Regions from separate parts of the Hungatella sp. L36 genome, predicted to be linked through region 2. Evidence: riboswitches for the same ligand, from Rfam matches in the RefSeq annotation. Region 2 holds a riboswitch; the other holds the start of a gene.

Region 1 (4,423 bases), on a different contig from region 2:
TGTTCCCGGCTGTAGACCTTGTTCGGATTACAGGCCAGAAGCTCCAGCAGATCGAACTCCTTGGCTGTTAAATTAATCTCTTTTTCACCAATAAAGACGCGGCGGCTGTCGCGGTCCAGCTTTAAATCACCGGAAGTCACCACATTGGACTCGGCCCGGCCTTCCCGTCTGCTTTTCTTCGTATTTCTCCGCATAATCGCCTTGATTCTGGCCTTTACCTCCAGAATATTAAACGGTTTCGTTATATAGTCATCGGCGCCGTACTCCAGCCCCAGAATCTTATCCATGTCGTTGCCCTTTGCCGTCAGCATGATGATCGGCATCTCGGAGAACTCCCGGATGGCCTGGCAGACCTCATAACCGTCAAACTTCGGCAGCATCACATCGAGGAGCACCACATCATATTCCTTCTGCTTCGCTAAATTAATGGCTTCCTCTCCGTCATAGGCGCAGTCCACTTCCATGTTGTCCTGCTCCAGACTGAACCGGATTCCCTTCACAATCAGTTTCTCATCATCCACTACTAAAATACGTGCCATGTCACACCTCTATCTTCCACTCACACTGTTATGTCATCTTTGATCTTTTCAAATGCCGCATCCTTGATACCGGATATCTTCTTGATATCCTCAATCTTCTGAAACCCGCCATGGCTCTCCCGGTAAGCGATGATATCGTCGGCCTTTGCTTCTCCGATCCCCTTTAAGGTCATCAGCTCTTCCCTGGCGGCCGTGTTCAAATTCACTTTCACTTTTTCTTTTGCCGTACTGCCGCCCGCGGTCTTCCCCTCCGGCATGATCACACCGGCGCCTGAGCTGCCCGCTCCATGATTCCCGCCTTCGGAATCAAGCCCGTAGCGTTCCGCCCCATCGAGCGATTCGCCATCCGGAACCACGATCTTCATACCGTCACAGACAACCTGAGCCATATTCAGATACTGCGCCGCCGCACGCTCCGTGAATCCGCCAGCGCGCTCCACTACCTGGAAAATCCTGCTCCCCTCTTCCATCTCATAAACACCCGGAAGCACAACTTCTCCGCAGATATGTACGTAACAGACAGAAACCGCCGTCTCTTCTAAAACCGGGATCTCCGTCTCATCTGATTCCTTCGCGTTCCCATAAGGATCAGAATCCCCCGCCTCCCCATTTCCTTCCGGCGCATCTTCCGCCCGACTCGTCCCCGCATCACCCGGGGCATTCATAACCGGCAGTTCCCCGGATTCCCATCCGTCCTGCCTTCCATCACAGCTGTAGCATACGCCTGCAGCCAACACGCATATGAGTATTACAGCCATTTTTACTGCCTGATATCTATATTTCATGATATCCCTCCTTTTTTCTCAGGGAAAGGATACCATCTTCAGCCTATGTTACTATTCTACAAAAAGATACCAGTAAATACAAGCACTATTTCCAAGTTTCAGGGAAAGGTTACTGTTCACAGCCGAAAAAACGTCGGACCTCCGGAGGCACAGGCTGGAACGGGATCTCCATGTTCCCCGCTCCTCCCCTGCTTTCGGATACCCAACGTTTTTTTTCATATTCCATCTAATTAAATATGATAATACCAATCACCGCCACAACAGCGCCAAGCAGTTTCTTCCATTCAAATCCGACCTTTTCCACTCCGAACAGACCGAACAGTTCGATTCCGTATGCCACGATAATCTGGGAAATGACGATGATGAGAGCCGCCTTTGCAGGTCCCAGCGAGCCCATACTACGCACTACGGTATATGTGATAAAGGCGCCGATAATTCCGCCCAGAAGCATGTACTTCGGTTCCACCTGCAGGATTCCCGAAATATTTTCTCTCCCTGAAAAATACCAGATGACAATACAGGTGATAAACGCTGTCAGCTGCACCCACCCGGCTGACACCCAGATGCTGGTCTGCTTCGTGACCCCTGTATTCAAAACTCCCTGGATGCTCATCAGCGCTCCTGAAATCAATGCTATGATAAAGCCTGTCATAGAATAACCTCCAAATCTGTCATACATTTCTAATCTTTCCTTTATCATGCGCAGAATTGGAACTTCTATTCATACACACATGATCTTGACAGCAGGCAGTTTTTGCGATATACTCACACACGTAAAATAAAACAGAAAAAGACACGCTAGGGGAGCCAATTGGCTGAGAATGGAATTTTTTACATGACCCTCACTACTTGAACCGGACAATGCCGGCGTAAGGAAGCAGTATGATTCATACTTCATCAAAAGTAGTCCCCTCCTGTGTGTAAACAAAGGAGGATTTTTTTATGTCATTTTTCTTAACCTACGCGGCAGACAGCGAAGAGTATCTGCTGAAGCCCGCCGGCTATGGCCTGCTCATCATTTTACTGGCCGCACTGTTATTCGTCATCTATAAGCTGGGAAAAGTATCCCTTAAGACGCAGAAGATGCAGACGAAACAGCTTGTTACCTGTTCCGCAGCCATGGCTCTCGCAGTCGTGACTTCCTACATTAAGGTGGCTTCCCTGCCCTTCGGCGGCTCCATCACCTTATTTTCCATGATGTTTATCTGCCTGATCGGTTACATCTACGGGGCCAAAACCGGCCTGATCACCGGAATGGCCTACGGAATCCTGCAGTTCCTCATCGAACCGTATATCTTTGCTCCGCTTCAGGTGCTTCTCGACTACCCGATGGCCTTCGCCGGACTGGGACTGGCCGGGCTTTTCAGTTCGAAAAAGCATGGTCTGATCACTGGCTATCTCTTCGGTATCTTCAGCCGTTATATCTGCCATGTGCTCTCCGGCTACATATTTTTTGCCGCTTATGCACCGGAAGGTATGAACCCATTTTTATACACGCTGGGATATAATGCCACCTACATCGTGCCGGAAGCAATCGCAACCGTTGTCATTCTCAGCCTGCCGCCAGTGGCAAAGGCAATCGCGCAGGTGAAAAAGCAGGCGATCAGTTCTTAAACCGGTTCTATTTATATTATTAAAAAAAGAAGGTAAGAGGGCTGCGTCGTGCGGCGCAGTCCTCTTGCCTTCTTTTATCTCATCTTTTCTTACTATGCTAATTACTGCAGCTTCTCACTATGTTTCGAAATCACCTTCTTCATGATTTCTACATCAGCCTCCAGAGCTGATATTTTTGCTGATTCGCTTTCATAACGTATAGCAGCAGGAACATAGTTTTCTGCTAACAGCCTTAGCTGTGGTTTGATATCATTCTCTATGTCCAGTTTAATATTCTGAATGTCATTTTATATTTTCCATTCACCCTTTTCCCGCTGCCGCCATCACCAGATGCTTCGCAAGCACGGCCGTCGTTACCGCGCCGATACCTCCCGGAACTGGCGTCGCCATGGAAGCGGTTCCCTCCAGCGTCTCGAAATCCACATCTCCGCAGAGTTTTCCGTTCTCATCCACATTGATGCCCACATCGATCACAACCGCGTCTTTTCCCACGCTCTCTTTATCAAGCATCTTTGCCCGGCCCGCTGCCGCCACCAGAATTTCAGCGTTCCGGCAGGTCTCTTTTAGATTCACGGTCCGCGTGTGGCAGATGGTAACCGTGGCGTTTTCTTTCAACAGAAGCATGGACAGCGGTTTCCCGACGACCATGCTGCGGCCCACGATCACCGCCCGCTTTCCGCTGATCGGGATCTCAAAGGCTTTTAATGTCTCCACCACCGCCTCTGCGGTACATGGCGCATACCCCGAGCTGTCCCCGGCAAACACCTTTGCTATATTTTCCGGTGATATTCCGTCTAAATCCTTTTCCGGATCGATCATGCGCTCAATATCTCTCTCGTGGATCTGCTTCGGCAGCGGACGGAGCAGGAGAATCCCATCGACCTCCGGATCCTCGTTGATCTTCTGAAACTCCGCCTTAAACGCCTCATCATCAATGTCCGCAGGATAGGCATAGACTTCAGCGGAAAGGCCAAATGCCGCCATCTTCTTCACCGCCCCCCGCTCATACGACAAGTCGTCCGGACTCTCACCCACACGGACGATGGCAAGCTTCGGTATCCTGCCGCCGCACTGTTTCAGCATCTCTGCTGTCTGTTCCTTTATCTTTGCAGAAACCTCTGCACCCTTTAATGTAATCATCCGTTCAATCCTCTCATTTCACGCTCTGTCAGTCTGTATCTTCCTCTTCTGGAGGCACGTCTCAGCGCAGCGCGTTTTCCACCTTCTGATAGACCGCATCCGCCGCCGCTGTCCCGGAACGCATCATCTCGTCTGCCTGCCGGTTCAGTTCCTCTGCCTTCTCCCTGTCTTTCATGGATTTCGTATTGATCCATACGTTCATGACCGCGCCGGTTAAGGCCGTTCGGATAAACTGTACGCCCACGCCCACGTCGCTGACCGCCATCCGGCTCCCCTTTTCCGCCAGAATGTCCATGATAACCAGAGCCTTCTGCGCATCTTCCATCACGTGGAGCGGAACGAGAC
Region 2 (4,423 bases):
AGCCTTCGTTCCGGCTTCTCCGGCTGCCTGCTTCAGACAGTCCTTCACACCGTTTACAAATCCGTATAAGTTAATGCTCACGGAAGCTACCGTATCGGTGTAGCCATCTGCATTGATCAGACCGTCCAGAGACTGGTTATCCAGCACGTATTTCACGACCGCGTCCGCCTGCTCGTGCCACTTCGGGCCATCCTCCGTCATCACATACTCGCCGTTCATGGATAAGTTGCTCTTTTTCTTTCCGTCCTTATCCACACAGTCCCACGTAAGAGAGGTGATCTTGCCGCCCTTGATAGTCATGGCTACCTGATCCTTGTATCCGTTGCTGTCGAACTCCGGCGCCTCATAAGAGTAAGATCCGTCGTTCCAACCGGCCTTTGTTCCTGCTTCTCCGGCCGCCTGCTTCAGGCAGTCCTTCACACCATTAACAAATCCATATAAGTTAATGCTCACGGAAGCTACCGTGTCGGTATAGCCTTCTTCATTGATCAGACCGTCCAGAGACTGATGATCCAGCACGTATTGCACGACTGCATCCGCCTGCTCATACCACTTCGGGCCGTCTTCCGTCATCACGTACTGGCCATCCATGGAGAGATTGCTCTTCAGTTTTCCGTCTTTATCAACACAGTCCCAGGAAAGCGCCGTGATCTTGCCGTCCTTGATGGTCATATTCACCTGATCCTTGTATCCGTTGTCATCGAATTCAGGGGATTCATAGGAATATGTACCGTCATTCCAGCCAGTCGCTGTTTCCTCTGCCTTTGTTGTCTCTTCTTCCACGGCTTCGCCTCTGGCTTCGGCAAGTGCCTTTTCCACCGCTTTAATGATCGCGTTGCTGCTGAGTGTGGCGCCTGAAACCGCATCCATATCCAGCGTCTGTTTTCCAATAATTGCATCCGGAAGGGATGGTACTACCTGATCCAGAAGTGTCTCTTTCTCTCCCACTACATCGATCGATTCGATCGCCTTTGTGGAAACCTTAACCGTTACGGTAACGGGTCCGCCGTATCCGCGGGCAGACGCCGTGTACGTTCCCGCCGTGTAGATCGCCGGACGTGCCATATCGTCAATTGCTTTGTAAAGCGGATCGGATCCGAGTATTGTTGCTCCCGCCAGAACCACCAGCGCACCCAGCCCGATCAGTCCCTTTTTCTTCGTATCCATACTGCCTTTATTCATGATTTCCTCCTGAAATGTACGATTTACTACTTTGTTTTTATTTTAACATATTCTTAACGATTCAAGCAATGCTTTTTTTAATGATTTTGATTATTTTATAAAATTTTTATAACTTCATGTATAATTCTGGAAATTGTGTTATACTATGAAGGGTAATTGCTGGAGAATTGGAAAAATATGTAGGAATTTGGTACTTTATTATGCTAATTCAACACAGTATTGCTCGAAAGTACGAAGAACAGGAAAGAAAATGATGAGTGCAGAGAATAAACATATCGGAAAAAAGAAGAAGGAACTCGTTCTGATCCTTGTTATTTTAGCAGTTTCCGCGCTTCTTTATGCGGGCACGCGGATTATTTTTTCAAAACCACCTATGAGAGTCGAAATATCGGTGGATGGAACTGTGATTGAAACCCTTGATTTAAATAAAGACACAGAGCTCACCGTCGAAGGCTGGAACGACGGGACGAACCACGTCGTCATCAAAGACGGAACGGTACACGTCACCGAGGCCAGCTGCCCGGATAAGGTCTGTGTCAACCAGGGGACGATCCGGCGGACCGGGGAAGCCATCATCTGCCTTCCCAACCGCATGATCGCCCGTATTACCGGCGGAGAATAATTTCTCCGCCTATTCTTTTGCCGCAACCTGGCGTTTTAAGTATCCAAACGCGCCGGAACGGCAGAGAACGCCGATCAGAATCGCCGCGATGGCCGTTCCGCACAGCGTGCTCATCAAAAACGGCGCTACATAGAAAAACAGGGCGACCTCTTTTCCCATAAGAATCGCCGCAACCGGATAACAGAGCGTCGCTCCGATTATACCGGTGCCGATGATCTCGGCCGCATAGGCGGCGGTCAGTTTTCCGGTCCAGCGGTAGGCCAGTCCGCAGAGCAGCGCCCCCACCATGCTTCCCGGAAATGCAAGAAGGCTTCCCGTACCCATCAGGTTTCTGATGAGCGACGTGCAGAAAGCGATGGCCACACCGTAGACCGGCCCCAGAAATACGCCTGCCATGACGTTTACCATGTGCTGAATCGGGAAACATTTCGACGCCCCGATCGGCACGGAAAAGGTGGACAGCGCCACCGCCAGAGCGGTCAGCATGCCGCTCACTACCAGTTTCTTAACATTGAATTTCATCTTCAGTTCCTCCTGTGTTTTTTTGTCACATACAAAGAGTCCGGCAAGCCGGACTCGTGCGCCGGAGCGCGGCCGCTTCAGCGGCCCCCGGATTTTTTTTGTTTCATAGGACAAACTTTCCCATGAAACAAAAAAAGCGCCCATACCAAACGTCTGGTATGGGCGGCAAATATCCCTGTCATCTCATATTTCCCTACGTTGGCATTATCCAAATCAGGTAATAGGTCGAAGTTTGAGCACTTCCTCTCAGCCCGCCGCACGAGCTCCCTGTTGTATGTCAGTCTATCACTGCCTGCTTTTTTTGTCAATCCTTTCTTTCGTCACCGAAGAAAAACAGAGCCACGGTTCCCGGCCCCGTATGGGCTCCGATGACGGTTCCGATGCTGTTGATCAGCACTCTGCCGTCCAGCTCCGGAAAACGCGCCTCCACCAGATCGGCCACGGCCCTCGCGTCGTCTTCGCAGGCTGAACAGGAAATGAAGCACTTCCCATTGTACCCGTTCTTTCCATCGGCGTGCTCTTCCATCATCCGGACCGCTTCCTGCATCGCCTTTTTCTTTGTCCTGATCTTATGGCGGGGAATCAAATGTCCCTCATGATCCATGTTCATCAGCGGGCATATGTTTAATACGGTCCCCAGCATGGCCGAGGTCGCCGAAATACGGCCGCCCCGCTTGAAGCTGGTTAAATCCGTGGAAAAGAACCAGTGATGCACGTGAAGTCTCCGCTCCATCGTGATCCGGTACGCCTCGTCCAGAGAAAGGCCCTGGTCGCGTAAATCCGCGGCCGCGTCCACCAGCAGTCCGTAGCCGGAAGAAGCCCCCAGGGAGTCCACCACCAGAATCTTCCGGTCCGGATACTCCTCCTTCAGCTCTTCCACCGCGCTGCAGGCGGAATTATAGGTTCCTGAAATGCCGGAGGAAAGGCTGATATGGAGAATATCCTTTCCCTCCTCTAATATAGCTCCAAAAAAATCATGGAACTCAGCCACGTTGACCTGTGATGTAGTCGGCATGGCGCCTTTTGAAATCCTGTTGTAAAACTCATCAAACGGCATGCTCTGTCCCAAATCATCCGGGTAGGACACCCCGTCCATTAAGTAGTGGAAGCAGACATAGGGAATCTGACGTTCGTCAAAATACGTTTTCTTCATATCTGCCGTGGAACAGCATGTTAATACAAATTGATTCATACTCCGCACACCTCCTTTTGTGATTAGCCTTTTACATTCTATCACAAAATTCGTCAAATTGGAATCTTTACCGTAAATTCTGTCCCTGCCTCCAGTTCAGACTGTACCGTAATCGTTCCGTGATAATAACCTGCAATGTGCTTTACAATGGATAATCCCAGGCCCGTTCCGCCCTGTTTGCGGCTTCGTCCCTTGTCCACCCGGTAGAACCGCTCGAAGATACGCCCCAGGGATTCCTTTGGAATTCCCATGCCGTTGTCCCTTACCCGTATGATCATTTCCTTGTCTTCTTCAGTGATGGTCACCCAGACCTCTCCGCCCGGTTTGTTGTATTTTATGGCGTTGCTGAGCAGATTGCTTAAAAGCTCCGTCATCTGGCGGGCGTTGGCGTAGATGCACAGCGGCTTGCAGTCCGCGTGGACCAGAACTTCGTGAAAGGCCGCCAGCGGCTTCAGCGATTCCAGCACGTCGTCCAGGACGATGGACATCCGGACGTCCTGGCACACCATCTCGGCCTCCTTCGTCTCCAGCCTGGAGATCATCAGGATATCGTTGATCAAGCTGGTCATGTGGACCGCTTCTTTCTTGATCCGCCGGATGAAGTCCTTTTTCTGTTCCTCATCCTGAATAATTCCGCTCTCCAGAAGCTCTGCGTAGCCCTGTACCGACGTGATCGGCGTCTTTAACTCGTGGGAGGCGTTGCTGAAGAATTCCTGCCGGATCTGCCGCTCCAGTTCGATCTGGTTTAAATACTCCTTGACATTCTTTGACATTTCCGTCGTCGTCTCCGCGATAATGTTGATTTCCGGATACTGGTACGTCTCAAAGGTCAGCTCCGTATAGTCTCCGTTGACCTTCAGCATCTCCTGCGATATCTCCTTCAGCGGCTTCGTGATGGAGGCCGC

Evidence for each region. Region 2 has a riboswitch for thiamine pyrophosphate ahead of thiW (energy coupling factor transporter S component ThiW). Riboswitches for the same ligand answer to the same signal wherever they lie in the genome.
Region 1: another riboswitch for thiamine pyrophosphate. It lies ahead of thiT (energy-coupled thiamine transporter ThiT); the one in region 2 lies ahead of thiW (energy coupling factor transporter S component ThiW).

Annotation. Positions count from the first base shown of each region.
Region 1 is NZ_JACOPC010000008.1:116,783-121,205, forward strand. It holds gene H8S80_RS19050 (response regulator transcription factor) at 1-539, opposite strand, end outside; gene H8S80_RS19055 (helix-hairpin-helix domain-containing protein) at 560-1,324, opposite strand; gene H8S80_RS19060 (DMT family transporter) at 1,551-1,976, opposite strand; TPP riboswitch at 2,115-2,217, shown strand; gene thiT (energy-coupled thiamine transporter ThiT) at 2,267-2,938, shown strand; gene H8S80_RS19070 (bifunctional 5,10-methylenetetrahydrofolate dehydrogenase/5,10-methenyltetrahydrofolate cyclohydrolase) at 3,239-4,078, opposite strand; gene H8S80_RS19075 (cyclodeaminase/cyclohydrolase family protein) at 4,140-4,423, opposite strand, start outside.
Region 2 is NZ_JACOPC010000006.1:129,356-133,778, forward strand. It holds gene H8S80_RS16200 (FMN-binding protein) at 1-1,182, opposite strand, end outside; gene H8S80_RS16205 (NusG domain II-containing protein) at 1,433-1,804, shown strand; gene thiW (energy coupling factor transporter S component ThiW) at 1,814-2,326, opposite strand; TPP riboswitch at 2,499-2,606, opposite strand; gene H8S80_RS16215 (DegV family protein) at 2,631-3,518, opposite strand; gene H8S80_RS16220 (sensor histidine kinase) at 3,572-4,423, opposite strand, start outside.